One region of the Candidatus Symbiopectobacterium sp. NZEC135 genome, then DNA from elsewhere that is predicted to be linked to it. Evidence: predicted binding sites of a transcription regulator. Region 1 holds the regulator's gene; the other holds the start of a gene.
The links. The regulator LexA, encoded in region 1, represses DNA repair genes until DNA is damaged. The targets are predictions, from matches to a motif close to TNCTGTATGTACATACAGNA.
Positions count from the first base shown of each region.

Region 2: the regulator LexA is predicted to act here: its motif matches at 7,676-7,695, upstream of umuD (translesion error-prone DNA polymerase V autoproteolytic subunit).

Region 1 covers NZ_JAGFPF010000047.1:588-7,037, reverse strand. Annotated here, with positions in the region: gene J5224_RS18315 (YqjK-like family protein) at 1-178, shown strand, start outside; gene J5224_RS18310 (DoxX family protein) at 368-763, shown strand; gene J5224_RS18305 (glutathione S-transferase family protein) at 951-1,946, shown strand; gene J5224_RS18300 (LysR family transcriptional regulator) at 1,975-2,871, opposite strand; gene J5224_RS18295 (pirin family protein) at 2,980-3,681, shown strand; gene zur (zinc uptake transcriptional repressor Zur) at 3,779-4,300, shown strand; gene lexA (transcriptional repressor LexA) at 4,367-4,978, opposite strand; gene J5224_RS18280 (diacylglycerol kinase) at 5,099-5,467, opposite strand; partial or broken gene plsB (glycerol-3-phosphate 1-O-acyltransferase PlsB) at 5,596-6,450, shown strand, end outside.
Region 2 covers NZ_JAGFPF010000003.1:1,474-12,079, forward strand. Annotated here, with positions in the region: gene J5224_RS02605 (fimbria/pilus outer membrane usher protein) at 1-1,442, shown strand, start outside; gene J5224_RS02610 (hypothetical protein) at 1,451-2,527, shown strand; gene J5224_RS02615 (MFS transporter) at 2,854-4,047, shown strand; gene J5224_RS02620 (DMT family transporter) at 4,116-5,051, opposite strand; gene J5224_RS02625 (TetR/AcrR family transcriptional regulator) at 5,445-5,999, shown strand; gene J5224_RS02630 (diguanylate phosphodiesterase) at 6,018-7,232, opposite strand; gene umuD (translesion error-prone DNA polymerase V autoproteolytic subunit) at 7,711-8,142, shown strand; gene J5224_RS02640 (M48 family metallopeptidase) at 8,191-8,688, opposite strand; gene umuC (translesion error-prone DNA polymerase V subunit UmuC) at 8,925-10,187, shown strand; gene J5224_RS02650 (NAD(P)-dependent alcohol dehydrogenase) at 10,535-10,606, shown strand, end outside.

The DNA of each region.
Region 1 (6,450 bases):
ACCTTACGATGGTTACTGGCTGCGTATCATGGCCTGGCGTCGTTACTGGCTTCTCGCTTCCGGTGCTGCCGCGCTGTATGGGGTACGTCACCCAAATCGGCTGATTCGCTGGGCCAGACGCGGCATTGGCTTGCTGGGGACACTAAGACTGCTGCGCAAAACGTTGTCGCCCCGCTAAGCACTACGGATTGCGAGCACATATTCAGATTTTCTGAAAAAAACAGACAATTTAACTCGCTGGAATCCAAACCGTTTCCCCCATAGTATTTGCTCCATACCGGATGTGCAGATGATATCCCCAGAGATATCCTGCTGTAGCGCGGCATACAGACTTGTTGCCAGCCCCCCTTTTCCTTGGAGACAAATGATGAAAAATTTAGAAAATACTGCGCTGCTTATCGCTCGCATCTTTATGCCAATCCTGTTCATCGTGGCAGGTTACGGCAAACTGGGTGATGCCTATGCGGGCACCGCGCAATACATGCAGGCCATGGGCGTTCCGACGTTTCTGCTGCCGCTGACCATTCTGCTGGAGCTGGGCGGTGGCTTGGCGGTGCTGTTCGGTCTTCTGACTCGCACTGTCGCCCTTTTCACGGCGGGATTCACACTGCTGACCGCCCTGCTGTTTCACACCAACTTTGCCGAAGGTGTAAACCAGTTGATGTTCCTGAAAAACCTGACCATCGCAGGCGGCTATCTGCTGCTGGCTGTAACGGGCCCTGGCGCTTTCAGCATCGACCGTCTTTTGAATAAAAAGTGGTAACACCGTAGTTTTATACCAAAGTAGTTTTATACCAACGTAGTTTTATACCAACGTAGTTTTATACCAACGTAGTTTTATACCAACGTAGTTTTATACCAACGTAGTTTGATGCCAACACCAGGCATAACCCTCGCACCAGCGGCGCAGTACTCTGCGCCCTGGTTTTTACATTGATGATGGAGGACCCATGGGACAACTAATCGATGGCGTATGGCACGATACCTGGTATGACACCAGCAAGACAGGTGGGCACTTCAAGCGTACCACTGCACAGTTTCGCCACTGGATAACCCCGGATGGCGCGCCGGGCGTCACGGGCGAAGGAGGCTTCGAGGCCCAACCCCATCGCTACCACCTCTATGTTTCGCTCGCCTGCCCCTGGGCGCACCGCACCTTGATCATGCGTCAGCTTAAAGGGTTACAGGAGTACATCGGTGTGTCCGTGGTGCATCCGTTGATGTTGGATCAGGGCTGGACTTTCGGCATCGATTTTCCTTACACCACTGGTGACTCACTCTACCAGCACGAATTTCTCTACCAACTTTACCTGCATGCCAACGCCGATTACAGCGGGCGCGTTACCGTTCCGGTACTGTGGGATAAAACGCGCCACACCATCGTCAGCAATGAATCCGCCGATATTATCCGCATGTTCAATGCGGCGTTTGATGGCATTGGCGCAACGCCCGGCGATTACTACCCGGAGGCGCTGCGCACGCAGATTGATACGTTAAATGCGTGGATTTACCCCACCATCAATAACGGCGTGTATAAGGCGGGATTTGCGACCTCGCAAGACGCCTATGATGAAGCGGTCAATGGCGTATTCGAGGCATTGGATTCGCTGGAAGTCCGTCTGGGACAGCAGCGTTACCTGACAGGCAACGCATTGACTGAAGCGGATATTCGTTTGTGGACCACGTTACTGCGTTTCGATCCGGTTTATCATACCCATTTCAAGTGTGACAAGCGTCGGCTGGCAGACTACCCGAATCTGTTCGGTTTCCTGCGGGATATTTACCAAATTCCCGGCATTGCAGATACCGTCAACATCCCGCATATCCGCCATCACTACTACCGCAGCCACGGTACGATCAATCCGCATGGCATTATTTCCATCGGGCCAGAAAACGATCTGAGCGCACCGCACGGGCGCGACAGATTTAATGGACAGACGGTGTAATCAACAAACGATAGGCCTGAGCATCACATCACGCCTGGTTCAGCACTTTGGGCAATTCGCGCAAGAACCAGGATTTTGCCTCGCCCATGCTGTCACGACGCCACGCCATGATAATCTGGCTCTCCATGGAATATTCCGGGCTGACGACCCGCAAGCGCCCCTCGGCAATATCTCTGGCGACCATGGGGTAAGGCATGGTCGCCACGCCCAATCCCGCCAGCAGCGCGCGGCGTTTATCATCAATAGAACTCACCGTTAAACGCTGCTGCTTATCCAACAGTTGCACGGTCAATACCGGGCGTTCACGCGCGGTATCCGCCACGGCAATCCCGCGATATTTTATGCGCGTTACATCCGACAGCGGTTCAGGCTCTTGGTGAATAGGGTGATCCGGGCTGGCGACGTAAACGTTGTTCATGGTGTACAGCTTGCGCGTGTTCACTTCGGAAGAGGCGCGAAAGTGCATATCAGGCGCAATCACGATATCGGCCCGCCCCTGTTCCAAACGCTCCCAGGCACCAGCCAGCACTTCAGTCAGCAATGACACCTGGGTATTGGCTTTCTGCGCCAGCTTATCCAGCAGAGGAAACAGTTTCTCGGTCGGGATCAGCGCTTCAACGACGATAGTGATATGGGTTTCCCAGCCGCGCGCCAGCGCTTCCGCATCGGTGGTCAGTTTATCGGCGGCTTCGAGCAGGATTCGCCCCCGCTCAAGCAACATACGCCCCACGTTAGTAAATTTAGTGCGGTGACCTGAGCGATCAAAAAGCACGACGTCGAGCTCTTCTTCCAGCTTCTGCATGGTATAGCTCAGCGCCGACGGCACGCGCCCCAGCTCATCAGCCGCCGCCGCAAAGCTGCCACGGCGATCGATGGCGTCCATCACTCGCAGCGCTTCCAGCGTTAATGCCCGTTCTTTTGCCATTTACTCACTCATTCAGGAATTTTGAATATACCCACCAGATTAACTAGCTAACAATCCAACGTCCACACAATTACTATCTGTTTAGTATAATTTTTGAGGTACAGAACCATGATCATATGCAGAACAGCGGAACAGTGCGGTCAAGCTGACTACGGCTGGCTGCAAGCGCGCTACACCTTCTCTTTCGGCCATTATTTCGATCCTGAGCTGTTAGGCTTTGCGTCACTGCGCGTGTTGAATCAGGAAGTCCTCAAGCCAGGCTCAGCATTTCAGCCGCGCACCTACCCGCAAGTCGATATTTTAAATATTCTGTTGCAAGGTGAAGCGGAATATCGCGACAGCAACGGGGGTCATATCCGGGCAAAAGCAGGCGACGTTCTGTTATTGGCCGCACAGCCTGCGGTAAGCTACAGCGAGCACAGCATCAGCGACACAACGCCGCTAACGCGTTTGCAACTGTGGTTCAATGCCTGTCCTTCACGGGAAAACAGCGCCCTGCAACGACTTGCTCTGTGCGATGCCAAGGTCAAACTGCTCGCCTCACCGGAAGGTGAAAACGGCAGCCTGCAACTTCGCCAGCAGGTCTGGGTACACCATCTGCAATTGAACGAAGGTGAACAGCATACGTTTGCACTCAACGGCAACCGCGCTTATTTTCAGGTGGTTCACGGTGCGATGGAAGCCATGACGCCGCAAGAGAACGCAACGATGTTACAGTGTGGAGATGGCGCCTTCATTCAGCAGGAAAAACAGCTGACTATCCGCGCCAAAGCCCCGCTGCGCGCGCTGCTTATCGATCTGGTTGCCTGAGGCACATTCGACCTGCTGATGGATTATCACAGCGCGATCCGCGCCTTACATGGTAAGATGGGCAACATGTTCATCATCATGCGGTAGGATCAGGCCAATGGATTCAAGCGACCAAGACAAACTCCTTGCCCAGGCGGAAAGTATTTGCCAACAGCGCAACGTGCGCCTTACGCCACAGCGACTCGAAGTGCTTCGGCTGATGGCTCAACAACACGGCGCGATCAGTGCTTACGATCTGTTGGATCTGCTGCGTGCCTCAGAACCGCAAGCCAAACCCCCTACCGTATACCGCGCTCTGGATTTTCTGCTGGAGCAAGGGTTTATCCATCGTGTGGAATCGACCAACAGCTATGTCATGTGTCACCACATTGAAGAACATAGCCATACTTCAGCGCTGTTTATTTGCGATCGCTGCGGGCAAGTGACGGAACGTCAGACGGAAGGCATTGAAGCCATTCTTCAGCAGTTGGCACAAAGCGCCAATTTCACGCTGCGTCACAGCGTAGTCGAGGCACACGGCCTGTGCGAAGCCTGTCAGGAAGTGGCTGATTGCCGTGAACATGGACACTGTCATCACGACCATACGGTGCCCATCAAAAATGCGAAACCCGGCCGCTGAGCTGAGGGCGCATCACGTCATCGACAAGGCTTTCCCAAAAAGAAACGCCCTGTCGGCTAACGGTGTTTAGCTCCACTCACCGTTGCGGATAACACCGACGGCCAGCCCTTCAATAGTGAAACTCTGCTCGCGTAAATCAACCACGATGGGAGCAAAAGCTTCATTCTCCGCCAGAAGCTGCACGGTATTACCCTGACGCTTTAAGCGCTTAACCGTTACTTCATCTTCAATACGTGCCACCACGACCTGCCCGTTACGCACCTCTTGCGTTTTATGCACGGCAAGCAAATCACCGTCCAGTATCCCGATATCTTTCATCGACATACCGCTGACGCGCAGCAGAAAGTCTGCGTGCGGTTTGAACATGGCCGGATCGACCTGATAGTGGCACTCGATGTGTTCTTGCGCCAGCAGCGGTTCACCCGCAGCAACACGACCAATCAGCGGCAGGCCAACATTTTCATCTTCCATCAGCAGACGGATACCGCGCGATGCGCCAGAGACAATTTCAATCACGCCTTTACGTGCCAGCGCCTTCAAATGCTCTTCCGCCGCGTTGGGTGAGCGGAAACCCAGTTGCTGGGCGATCTCGGCACGCGTTGGCGGCATGCCGGACTGCGCAATATGATCGCGAATCAGATCATAGACCTGCTGCTGTCTGGTTGTTAATGCTTTCATTCCGCCCCCTGGTTGTTTATACAGTTTATCTGTGAGTATATACAGGTCATCGCGGCTTGGGAATCACAGAGAGGCAAATACCTGTGTTTTTATGCGCTTTGCCTCAAAATCACGCTGAAATCACCCCAGCACGAGCGGCCAGAGAATGCTCACCCAGACAACGGCGGCAAAGGCCAAGGCCACAAACACCGCCGCCGAACCGATATCTTTAGCGCGCCCAGAGAGTTCATGGTGCTCCATCCCCACGCGATCGACGACGGCCTCGATTGCGCTGTTGACTAACTCCATCAGCACCACCACCACCACCACGCCAATCAGCACTAGGCGCTCCAACAGTGACACGGGGAGCCAACACGCAACCAGCACTGCCACGACCAGCAGCATCAGTTCTTGCCGAAATGCGGCTTCGTGCTGCCATGCCTGTTTCAGCCCTTTGAGAGAGTATCCCGTTGCCTTGATAATCCGCGTTATCCCGGTAGCCTTATTCATGTTTTTTCATCCGTTTATCAGAGATTTTTTGCAATTTTCCCGTAACACCGTTGTCTCACACCACAGATCTCCCGTGTACTTTCTGGTATCCTTGCGGCGCATTGCTACTCAAGAGGCTTCTGGTTGTTATGTCCGGCTGGCGTAAAATTTACTATAAATTACTGAATTTCCCACTTAAATTGTTAGTGAAAAGCAAGATAATTCCTAACGATCCCGTGGCGGAGTTAGGGCTAGATCCTTCTCGCCCCATTCTTTATGTGCTGCCCTATAACTCACAGGCGGATTTACTGACGCTGCGCGCAAAATGCCAAGCGTTAGAACTGCCCGATCCGCTGGAACCCACTGAAATTGACGGTATCTCACTGCCCAGCCACGTGTTTATTAACGATGGTCCGCGCGTATTCCGCTATTACACGCCCAAGCAGGAATCCGTCAAACTGTTCCACGATTATCTGGATCTGCACCGCAACAATCCCTATCTCGATGTACAGATGGTGCCGGTTTCTGTCATGTTTGGCCGCTCCCCAGGCCGTGAAGGACAACACGGCGCGACACCACATCTGCGTCTGTTGAACGGCATTGAGAAGTTCTTTGCGGTGATCTGGCTGGGTCGCGACAGCTTCGTGCGCTTCTCCAGCATCGTGTCGCTGCGCCACATGGCAACCGAACACGGCACTGACAAAACCATAGCGCACAAACTGGCGCGTGTCGCCCGTATGCACTTTGCTCGTCAGCGTCTGGCCGCCGTTGGTCCGCGTTTGCCGGTACGTCAGGAATTATTTCATAAGCTGCTGGACTCCAAGGCCATCAAGAAAGCGGTTGAAGATGAGGCGCGCAGCAAGAAAATTTCCCATGAGAAAGCGCAACAGAATGCCATCGCCCTGATGGAAGAGATCGCAGCGGACTTCTCTTATGAAGCCGTGCGGCTTTCCGATCGCATTCTGAGCTGGACTTGGAACCGTCTGTATCAAGGCATTAACGTA
Region 2 (10,606 bases), on a different contig from region 1:
CCGTTAACTCTCAGGAGGCAACGTTCGTTTCCGGCACCGCGATTTACGGTCTGCCACAGCATATCACGCTGTACGGCGGCGGCCTGTTTGCCAATGACTATCTGTCGCTGGTGGCGGGTTCGGGTATCTCATTAGGCGCATGGGGAGCGCTTTCTGCGGACGTCACCACATCGAGCACAACATTACCGCAGCAGAACGATCGCAAGCACGGCGCTTCATACCGGGTTCGCTATGCGAAAAGCGTACAAGAAACCGGCACAACGCTTGATCTGGCGGCTTACCGTTATTCCACCGAGCACTACTACAACTTTACCGATTTCAATAGTCTGGGGCATCGGCTTAGCTATGGTCAGGTCCCTTGGGCGCTGACGCGTCAGCGATCCAGCTTTGAGATGCGGGTCAGCCAGCAGGTCGGAGGCAATGGTTCATTTTACCTCTCCGGCGTGCGCACCGATTACTGGGGCAATGAAAATGTGATGAACACGCTCTCTGCCGGTTACAACGGTAACTATCGCGGTGTCAGTTATGGTCTTGCCTACAGCATCGACAGGATTAAAAGCAACAATAGCTGGCCGGAAAATCGTCAGTTCTCGGTAAACGTGCAAGTACCGATGAGCGTGTTTAGTTCATCCGCCTCGTTAAATCGTCTCTATGCCAGCTACCAAATGACACACGACAATCACGGTCGCGTACAGCAGCAAGCGGGTCTCAGCGGCAGCACACTGGACGATCGTCTGAGTTACAGCGTCATGCAGGGGTGGTCAAACGATCAAAATAACAGCACCAGCACGTTAAACACCAGCTACCAGGGTAGCAAAGGCAACGCCACCCTCGGTTATAGCTATAGCCGCAACAATCGCTCGCTTAATCTGGGCGGCAGCGGTTCCGTGGTTGCTCATCCCGAGGGGGTGACGCTGGGCCAGATGATAGGCAGTTCTGCGGCATTGGTCAGCGCCCCCGGCGCGGGCGGCGTCAGCATTATGCAAGGCAACGTGCAGACCGACAGCCGCGGCTATGCGCTGGTGCCCTACATGTCGAACTACCAGCGCAACAGTATCGATCTTAACCCGGCAACGTTGCCGGATGACGTGGATATCACCCAGTCCAGCCTGAACCTTTACCCCACCAAAGGGGCGGTGGTGTTAGCCAACTTCGCCACCCGCATCGGTTATCAGGCGTTGATCACATTGCAGTTGCCCACTGGCAGCGTGCCCTTTGGTGCACTCGCTGCGGTAGATGGCACGCAGAACGATGACATCAATACCGGCATTGTCGGCGATGACGGCCAGGTCTATATGAGCGGTTTGCCGGAGCGCGGCACGCTGAACGTTAATTGGGGACGAGAACAACAGCAACAGTGCCGGGCAAAATTTGATCTCAGCAAACTGCCCAACCCCACGTCGACTAACCCGATACGGTCACTGACCGTACGCTGCGAATGAGGTGAGACATGAGCCACGTTATGGCTATCAGGAAAACGGCCGACATCGCCGCGTGGTTGGTGTTGTTTGCCTCTCAGGCTTTGCAGGCCAATACGCTGACGATTGGCAAAGGATCAGGCGTGGTGTGGCAGGGGGCGAATTTTACTGCATCAGGAACCCTGTTCATGAGCGCGCCAACAAATATACCAACAACAGGAGGGGCTGCATCCGTAACCAACGTAACAACAGAGTGTATAAGAACGACAGATCTCACGACCATTAATGGGATAGAGGTGCTGCCTATTGCGCCAGGTATTGGGTTAGCCCCAAATGCAGATTTTCGTGTAAACACCTATACAGGCACCGGTTTAATTTACCACACAATGAGCGGAACTATTGGGCTGCAAGGCACCCAAGGAACAATAACGGGAGGTGCGGGTGGAAATGGTGTTGCGCCAGCAGGCCGCGCATGGTGCTTAAATTTTTCTAACATTAATCCTAATCTTCAGCAGAATCTATCAATGAATGGAACCTGGGCAATAGTAACCGACGGCACGCAACAGACCGGTAATTATACACTCCCGCCAATGTATGCTGCTTCCTTCGTGAGTAATGACAGTATTACACGGAATATATTCCCTTTTACCACTCTACGAGTGACTGCTATCGCCTGCTCAATCGCCACCACCACCAGTGTCAACTTCGGCACCGCTGCGCGCAATATCACACAATTCGCTGAGTTGGCTAACCTCACAGCTCCGCTCACTGTTACTTGTAATCAGGATGCACCTGACACCATCGATACCAATATCAACGTGCAATTCAGTGGCAAGTTGTATAACAACAACACTGCACGGTTGGCATTAGACCAAGGAGGAGGGTATATCACGGGAGAGATCGGTAACGGCGTTACCGGCAGCGGCACTTGTGATGCCACTACTGGCGTCAGTTTTAATTACGCTGACATCAACGTTGGTGTGCTTGGCGCCAGCGAGCTCAACCAAACGTATGCCAACCAAATTACCTGGCGGTTGTGCTCAGGTGGAGCCACATTGCCTACCGGCCCGGTTACTGCCTCCGCCAATGTGGCGGTAACCTACAACTGATAGCCCGGCGCAGACGGTTAACCTTACGGCTATGCCGGCGCGGTTTTATAGAATTTGTTGACCACGCTGGCGAGGCTGTCCGCCTGCATTTTTTCCATCACGTGGGCGCGCGCAGCTCTTGTCGCACTCACATGTTTTCACCTCATGGCATAACAAATAAAAAGACCTGATAGCTGACAATCGCAGAAGGATATGCAACACTCACTCGTACAAATGTACGACACACAAGAAACAATTCTTGGTGGTGAATATTCATTCCCGGTCAATAATCACACTGACTGCGATACAAGTTGTGCAACCCGATAATGTGAGTAAGGTTGATTGTTATGTCTTCATCCGTTCTGCGCCAGAAAATGGCGTTATTTTCGCTGATGTTTTTACCTGGCTTCGCCTGGAGTTCTTGGATCACCCGAACGCCGTTGATTCGAGACACGCTGCATGCGTCTACTGAGGTTTTCGGATTGATTTTGTTTGGTTTTTCCTGCGGTTCTATGGTGGGAATCCTCTGGTCAGGTAAGCTTATCAACAAGTACGGCATCCGCCGCGTAGCGCTAGCGGGTTTTATGCTGCTGGCTATCGGTTTCCTGCTGCTGGCCGTAGCGCTTTTACTGGCAAATCAACCTGTAGCGTTTTGTGCGCTGGCGCTGTTTGGCATGGGGCTGGGCATGATTGATATTGCCTTAAATATTGAAGGTGCCGCATTTGAACAGCATATCAATCAGGTCATCATGACCACACTGCACGGCTTTTTCAGCCTGGGCACGCTGGTTGGCGCACTGATCGGCATGGGGATGACCGCACTGAACATCAGTATCAACCTCCATTTTGGCATCATCATCAGCCTGACTGCACTGACGCTTGCAGTGCAATTTACTCATATGCCGTGGGCAAGCGCCCTCGTAGCAGAGCAACACAGTGAGCATCGCAGCTATAAAGCGCAGGTGATTCATGAACTGAAAGACACGCGTCTAATGCTGCTGGGCGTAGTGATTTTAGCGATGGCGCTGGCGGAAGGCTCTGCCAATGACTGGCTGCCGTTGTTGATGATCGATGCGCATGGTTTCAGCCATACATCAGGCTCTCTGTTCTTTGTCGGGTTCGCCGCGGGTATGACCGCCGGGCGTTTTGCAGGCAGTTACATCGTCAACCAATTTGGCCGTACTGCTATTCTCAAATTCAGCGCGATTTCAGCCGCCGTGGGGTTGGGGCTGATTATTGTAACGCACGCACAGTGGCTTGCCGCCCTCGCGGTTATCCTATGGGGAATTGGCGCATCGTTGGGCTTTCCGCTCACCATTTCTGCCGCAGGTGCTACGGGTGAAAACCGCTCGGTGCGCGTCACCCTTGCAGCCATTCTCGGCTACATCGCTTTTCTGGTCGGGCCGCCAGCACTGGGCTTTATTGGCGAACATGCCGGGCTGCGCATCGCCATGCTGCCGGTATTGTGCATGGTGATCCTGGCGTTTTTCTGCACCTCTGCAGCCAGTGAGAAAAAGACCCCGGTGAAGCATCCGGCCTGACGCGTGGTGCGTTTTAACCTCACCGTTGGTGCCTTTTTGCCTGGCACCAACGGAAAACTGAGCAATGTTTATGTCGATGACGGCTTCCATGCCTGACGATTGACCATTCCGATACCAACACACACCAGCACCAGCGCAATGGCGTAGCGCCATTCCAGCATTTTCTCGCCCAAAAACAGTGCGGAGAGCAGCACGCCAGCAACCGGGATCAGGAAGTTAAACGGCGCAAGCACCCCCACTTTGTTGTATTTCAGCAGTTGGCTCCACAAAGCAAAACTCACCGACGAAATCAACACCAGATAAAGCAATACCATGCAGGCCGTGCCGCTTTCGATACGAATATTACCGCCCAACAGATAACCCGCCACAATCATAACGACGCCACCAAGGGTTAATTGGTAGCCTGTCATCATAGTTGCATCCATGGCAGCAGAAATGCGTTTACCGTAAATGCTTGCCGCAGAGATTAAAAATGCCGAAATCACGATGAAACCGTCACCCATCAGCGTAAACGTGAAATCACCCAGTCCGTTAATATTCACGATGGCGACACCGATAAACCCTACCAGACAGCCAACGCTTTTATTGATGCTTAATTTGTCATTGTTGTACAAATAATGCGCCAACAGCACGCTGAAAAATGTCTGGGTGGCATTCATGATCGACCCGTTAACCCCGGTGGTGTGAGCCAGACCTATATAAAATAGCGTGTATTGCACGGCGGTCTGGCTTAAACCCAGGATCACCAACTGTTTCGGTTGGCCCGGCAGTAGCTGCGTCAGAGAACACCCGCGTACTTTTGCCAGCAACAGCAACAAGATGCCTGCAATCGCAAAGCGGTAACCGGCAAATAGCAGTTTCCCCGGAATATCGCCATCAGCGATATGAAAAAGCGCATAACCATTTTTTATCGCCGGATAAGAACTTCCCCACAGCAGGCAACAGAGTGTCGCCAGTAAAAATACCACTTTCTTATTGGTATAAAATGCAATCGCATTATTCAAAATCCACTCCTTTGACCGATCCCAACACCACTCTCTCAAATACCAAGACATTCTCGGGTCTTGGCTTTCAAGATTGGATTACCGGTTCAGAATAAGGGCTTACTCAGCGCGGCAACAGTACCATCTATGAATAAAATCTCATAAGATATCATTTAAAAAGTTAAAATCACCATAAGATAATGATTGTTAATCATTTAACTAAAATGAAAAAATTTTCACTTATAAGTTTGATGAATATCACAGACTGCAATAACGGATAAAACGACGCATTAAGTGCAATAACCCGACATAAAAATCTGAGCGTTAACAACAGGGTTTATCGCCTCAAGGTAGCGAATAGCTTAGAATGCCGTGGAGTCCAGCGCAGCAGCAATGGAGAATAAGGAGCAAAAGATGACCGCCTCGTGCGATCGGACAGATATCGTAACAGATACAGCCACCAGGATCGCGCAAGCCGCGTTAGACGTCATCCTTGAACACGGTGTACGCGGTACTACATATCGCCGGGTGGCGGCGCGGGCGCAGCTCTCTTTGGGCACCTTAACCTATCGCTATAAAAGCATTGATGCGCTGCTGATTGACGCGTTTACCTTTATGATTGACGAAATTTCTCACGCTTTCCATCAGCGTCTGGCACAAGCAAAAGAGATCGACGGAGCCTGTGAAGCCGTCGCGGATCTGATTTGCGGGAATATCTGGGCAACGCCAAACCACCTGACGTTAAGCTTTGAACTCTATGCACTGGCTTCGCGCCAGGAAACCTACCGCGCGCTGTTGCAAGAGTGGATGTCACGCAGCAGGACTGCATTACACCGCCATTTTAACGAGGAAACAGCATGGACGCTGGATGTGTTAATTGAGGGGTATACCATTCATAACTTTTTTAATCGCCACCCCATGAGTCGGGAAAAAATTCTGCTAGCGATCACCCGACTGGTACGGGAATAATATCTAGAGACACGACACCTAGCCCCGCCGGTGCGGCCAATAAATAGCCGGTGCACCATTGAGTTTGGGCTTGGCAAAAAGGAATCCCTGAAAACGCCTAATGCCTGCTGCTTCTAACCAGCACCACTCTTCCACCGTTTCCACCCCTTCAGCAACGACACTGATCTCCAACTCCGCGCAACATTTAACAATGGCTTGAACAATCGCCTGTTTGGGCCCATGTGCATGAATATCCGTTACGATGCTGCGATCAATTTTGATTTTGCCGGGCTGAAACTTCGCGAGCAGCGATAGCCCGGCAAAACCTGCACCAAAGTCATCGATAGCCACACCAATCCCTGCCGAACGTAATTGCTGGATAGCAGAGGAAAAGGCGTCGAAACTGGAAATGACTTCATCCTCCGTCACTTCAACGATGACCTGTTCAGGCACCAGGCCATTGCGGTCGATCTGCTCCAGTAAAATATCAACGGCATTCGGCACCTTGACCAGCGACATCGGCAGCAGGTTAATAGAAATTTTATGGCTGCCAATATTGATATTTTTCGCCAGCGCCAGCGCCCACGCTTTGGAGGAAAGATCGGTTTCATGCAGTTTGTCGGGCGGAATCGACGCGAAATAATCCAGCGGTGATTCACCGTTCGGACCACGGATCAGCGCTTCAAACGAGCTGATTTGCCCACGCAGCGGCTCAACAATGGGTTGCAACGCGAACTGGCAAGGTTGCCCCAAAAACGACTGTTCTGGCGGAGTGGCAAACGGCGGCGCCTCTGCCAAGAAGCCCCAGGATTCAGGTTCAGTGCTGTAGGCCAGTTGTTTCTTCCAACGACCTTCAACAAAGGTACGAATAAATTTATAAACCCGGTCATCACTCACCAGATTATAACGCAGCGCGCCAGTTTTTATCACCGCTCGCAGCACGGCACCAGGCTTGTCATGGCGTAAATCAAACAGCGCCATGCCCATATTGATAAAACGGCGCTTCGCCGCATAATCACGCATCAACTCAATCACACCGTCATGGCGAGGATCGTTGCAGATTGTGTCATACACCTGATTCACGGCTTCGGGGTCACCTTCTAAAATCTGAAGAAAATGACTGCCATCAAAGATCAGAATGCCGGTCAGTTGCAGCGTCATATTACGCGCCTGAGACTGCGCCACGAGTGCATCGAGCAGCGACGGATCAAAGATTCGGCTTGCACGGCTTCGGTAAATCAATGTAGACAGCATAAGACCCAGACTCTTAGAAAAAATAGGTGTTTCAATCTTCCCATCATCAGGGAAAGGCATAACAGTAGGTAAGATACCAGACAAGGCGCTTCTCACGTATCACCGTTTTTCCTAAACACACCACGCTGCTCCCCGAATTCAACGGACGATCGCGGCTGTAATATGTCCGCTAAAAGACACGTTCATGGACAAAGGTTAGCAGCAACAAAATTCATCCTCCAGTTTTCAATACCCTGTATCACACCAATAACCCTTTGACATCAATGACTATGCCTGCAAACCGTTACCGATAGACACCGTAGAAAAGCGTTTATTGCTAGTATTTCGAGTACATCAAACTGGAGAAAGCGTCACCACACAAACTTTGCCTGTAAATCACTCGGTATAATAGTCCATTACAGGAAACTATCAGAAAACCGCTTGATCGATGGGTATTGCATATATACTGTATTTATATACACATATAGAGAAAATCATCATGCTGTTATCCACGCCCGTACTGCCTCTACGCCTCAGCGTCAATGCTGCTTCGTTGCCCTTTTTTATCGAACACGTCCCCTGCGGTTTCCCCAGCCCGGCGCAGGACTACGTGGAAGACAGACTCGACATCAATCAACTGGTGATCAAACACCCCAATGCCACTTACTTTATTCGCGTCAGCGGTGATTCAATGATTGATGCCGGCATTGGCGACGGCGACTTACTGGTGGTTGATCGGGCATTGACGGCACAGCACGGTGATATCATTGTGGCCGCCGTGAACGGCGAGTTTACCGTTAAAGAGTTGCGCACCCGCCCTTCTCTGCAATTGGTGCCGCATAATACAGACTATTCACCGATACACTTTCAGCATGAGGAAGCGCTTGAGATCTTCGGCGTGGTCACCTTTACGGTAAAGGCGATGCGCTAGCGGGAAGGAAAAGAGAAATGCGCCTATCGCTCGGCGCATGATATTCGGTTAAATCAGCCCTTCTTCTCTGCAAATCAACCACAAACGCATGTCAAATTCGTACTGGTGGTAGTCAGGCTCCATGTGGCAACAGAGCTGATAAAAAGCTTTGTTGTGGTCCTTCTCACGCAGGTGTGCCAGTTCATGCACCACGATCATACGCAAAAAGGCTTCAGGCGCATTCCTGAACAGGGTCGATATCTTGATTTCATTCTTGGCTTTTAACTTCCCGCCATGATTTTTTGAGATAAAGGTATTGGTACCGAGCGTGCCTTTAACGGGATTTAACGCACCGTCATAAATAATTTTGGCAAGCGCACTTTCCTTTTTCAGATAGCGATTTTTTATACCGTTAACATAGTCGTAGAGCTGTTTGTCATTCGTCACCGTATGCGGCACGGGGTACTTTTGTGTAATGACCGCAGCCAGCTTGCCAGATTGCAGCAAGCTATCAACACTCGCGATCAGTTCTGATGGGTAATGCTTTATGTAATCCAGTTTGCTCATCGTGGCCGTTAACGTCTCAGCAGCAGTGAATGCACAGGGCGAAAAAGTTACGGACATGCTAATCGATTTTGCCCACGGGGGCCATCAGGGAGCACCGTGTCATTTGCCCATATCGGCAGTGAATAAAAATAGTTATCCCACCCTATCAATGGATTGCTGGCAGCACATGCAATACCGCTTGATCGCTTTACTCTACAAACATACTGTATATAAACACACATACAGAGATCCCCACTATGTTCGCCCTTATCGACGTCAATAACTTCTATACCTCCTGTGAAACCCTGTTTCGTCCGGACCTGCGCGGAAAACCAGTGGTGGTGGTATCCAACAATGACGGTTGCGTGATATCTCGTTCACGAGAGGCCAAAGCGCTGGGGATAAAAATGGCAGCGCCCTATTTCATGATGAAAAAAGCGTTTCCCGATGCGCAAATCGCCGTGTTCAGTTCTAACTACACCCTCTATGCCGACATGAGTAACCGCGTTATGGCCACGTTGTTTGAGTTAACGCCAACGCTGGAAATCTATTCGATCGATGAGGCCTTTATGGATTTGTCCGACGTCAGCAACGCAACCCCTCTTGCCCTGTTAGGCCAACAGATCCAACAAAAAGTGCATAAAGAGATCGGGCTGCCGGTCGGCGTCGGCATTGCACAAACCAAGACGTTGGCCAAGCTGGCAAATCATGCTGCCAAAGTGTGGAGAAAAACAGGCGGTGTAGTGGATTTGTCGAACACCGATCGGCAGCGCAAATTGCTGTCACTGGTGCCCGTCAACGAGGTGTGGGGCGTGGGTCGGCGCATCAGTAAAAAACTCAATCTGATGGGCATAGAAACGGCACTGAACCTGGCGGAAAGCCCAACCTGGCTGATTCGCAAGCACTTTAACGTGGTGCTGGAACGCACCGTGCGTGAATTGCGCGGCGAGCCTTGCCTCGAGCTGGATGAATTTGCACCAACAAAACAGCAGATTGTCTGTAGCCGTTCATTTGGTTATCGCATCACTGATTATAATGACATGCATGAGGCTATCTGCGCCTACGCTGAGCGCGCTGCCGAGAAACTACGGCAGGAACGGCAATATTGCTGTCAGGTTAGCGTGTTTTTGCGTACCAGCCCACACGCTGGTAGTGAAACCTTCTATGGCAATCAGGCTTCCGGCAAAGTGAGTATTCCCACCAGCGACACGCGCGACATTATTCGCATAGCCACCCAGGCGCTCGATCGTATCTGGACCAACGGACACCGTTACATGAAAGCCGGCGTCATGCTGAGCGATTTTTACAGCCAGGGCACCGCCCAGCTTAATTTGTTTGATACCAACCAACCGCAGGCCAATAGCGCAACGCTCATGCAGGTTATTGACCACGTAAATACCTCGGGAAAAGGGTCTATATGGTTCGCCGGGCAAGGTATTCAGCAGCCCTGGGCGATGAAGCGCAACATGTTGTCCCCCGCGTATACCACCCGGTTCGCCGACGTACCGGTTGCAAAATAGACGGCCAGCGTTACCAGAATGGCGCGCACAACCCACGTGTGGGGAAATACCGCACGATTATTGCGTCACCCTATCCATGACTGATGTAAGCCATTTATTTCTTTGTATGCGAAATACCATCACCACGGCAGCGCATAAGAAGAAAAGCGCATGCATCGCATCGAGATTCATGAATTATACTCATTGGTGTATGCATATTTTGCTATCTGGTATCGGATTACGCGATGCGATACGCTCAATATCATACCGTTTCGCGCCGCCATAACACGGCGATACACGCTGATGACACGCCGCATCACCTTTTTATTTCGACGCAAACCGTCAATACGCCACACAGAGAGCCAATCATGAAAACCATCGGTTACGCCGCACTGAGCCCCAGCACGCCGCTTGCCCCGTTCACCTTTGAGCGCCGCGCC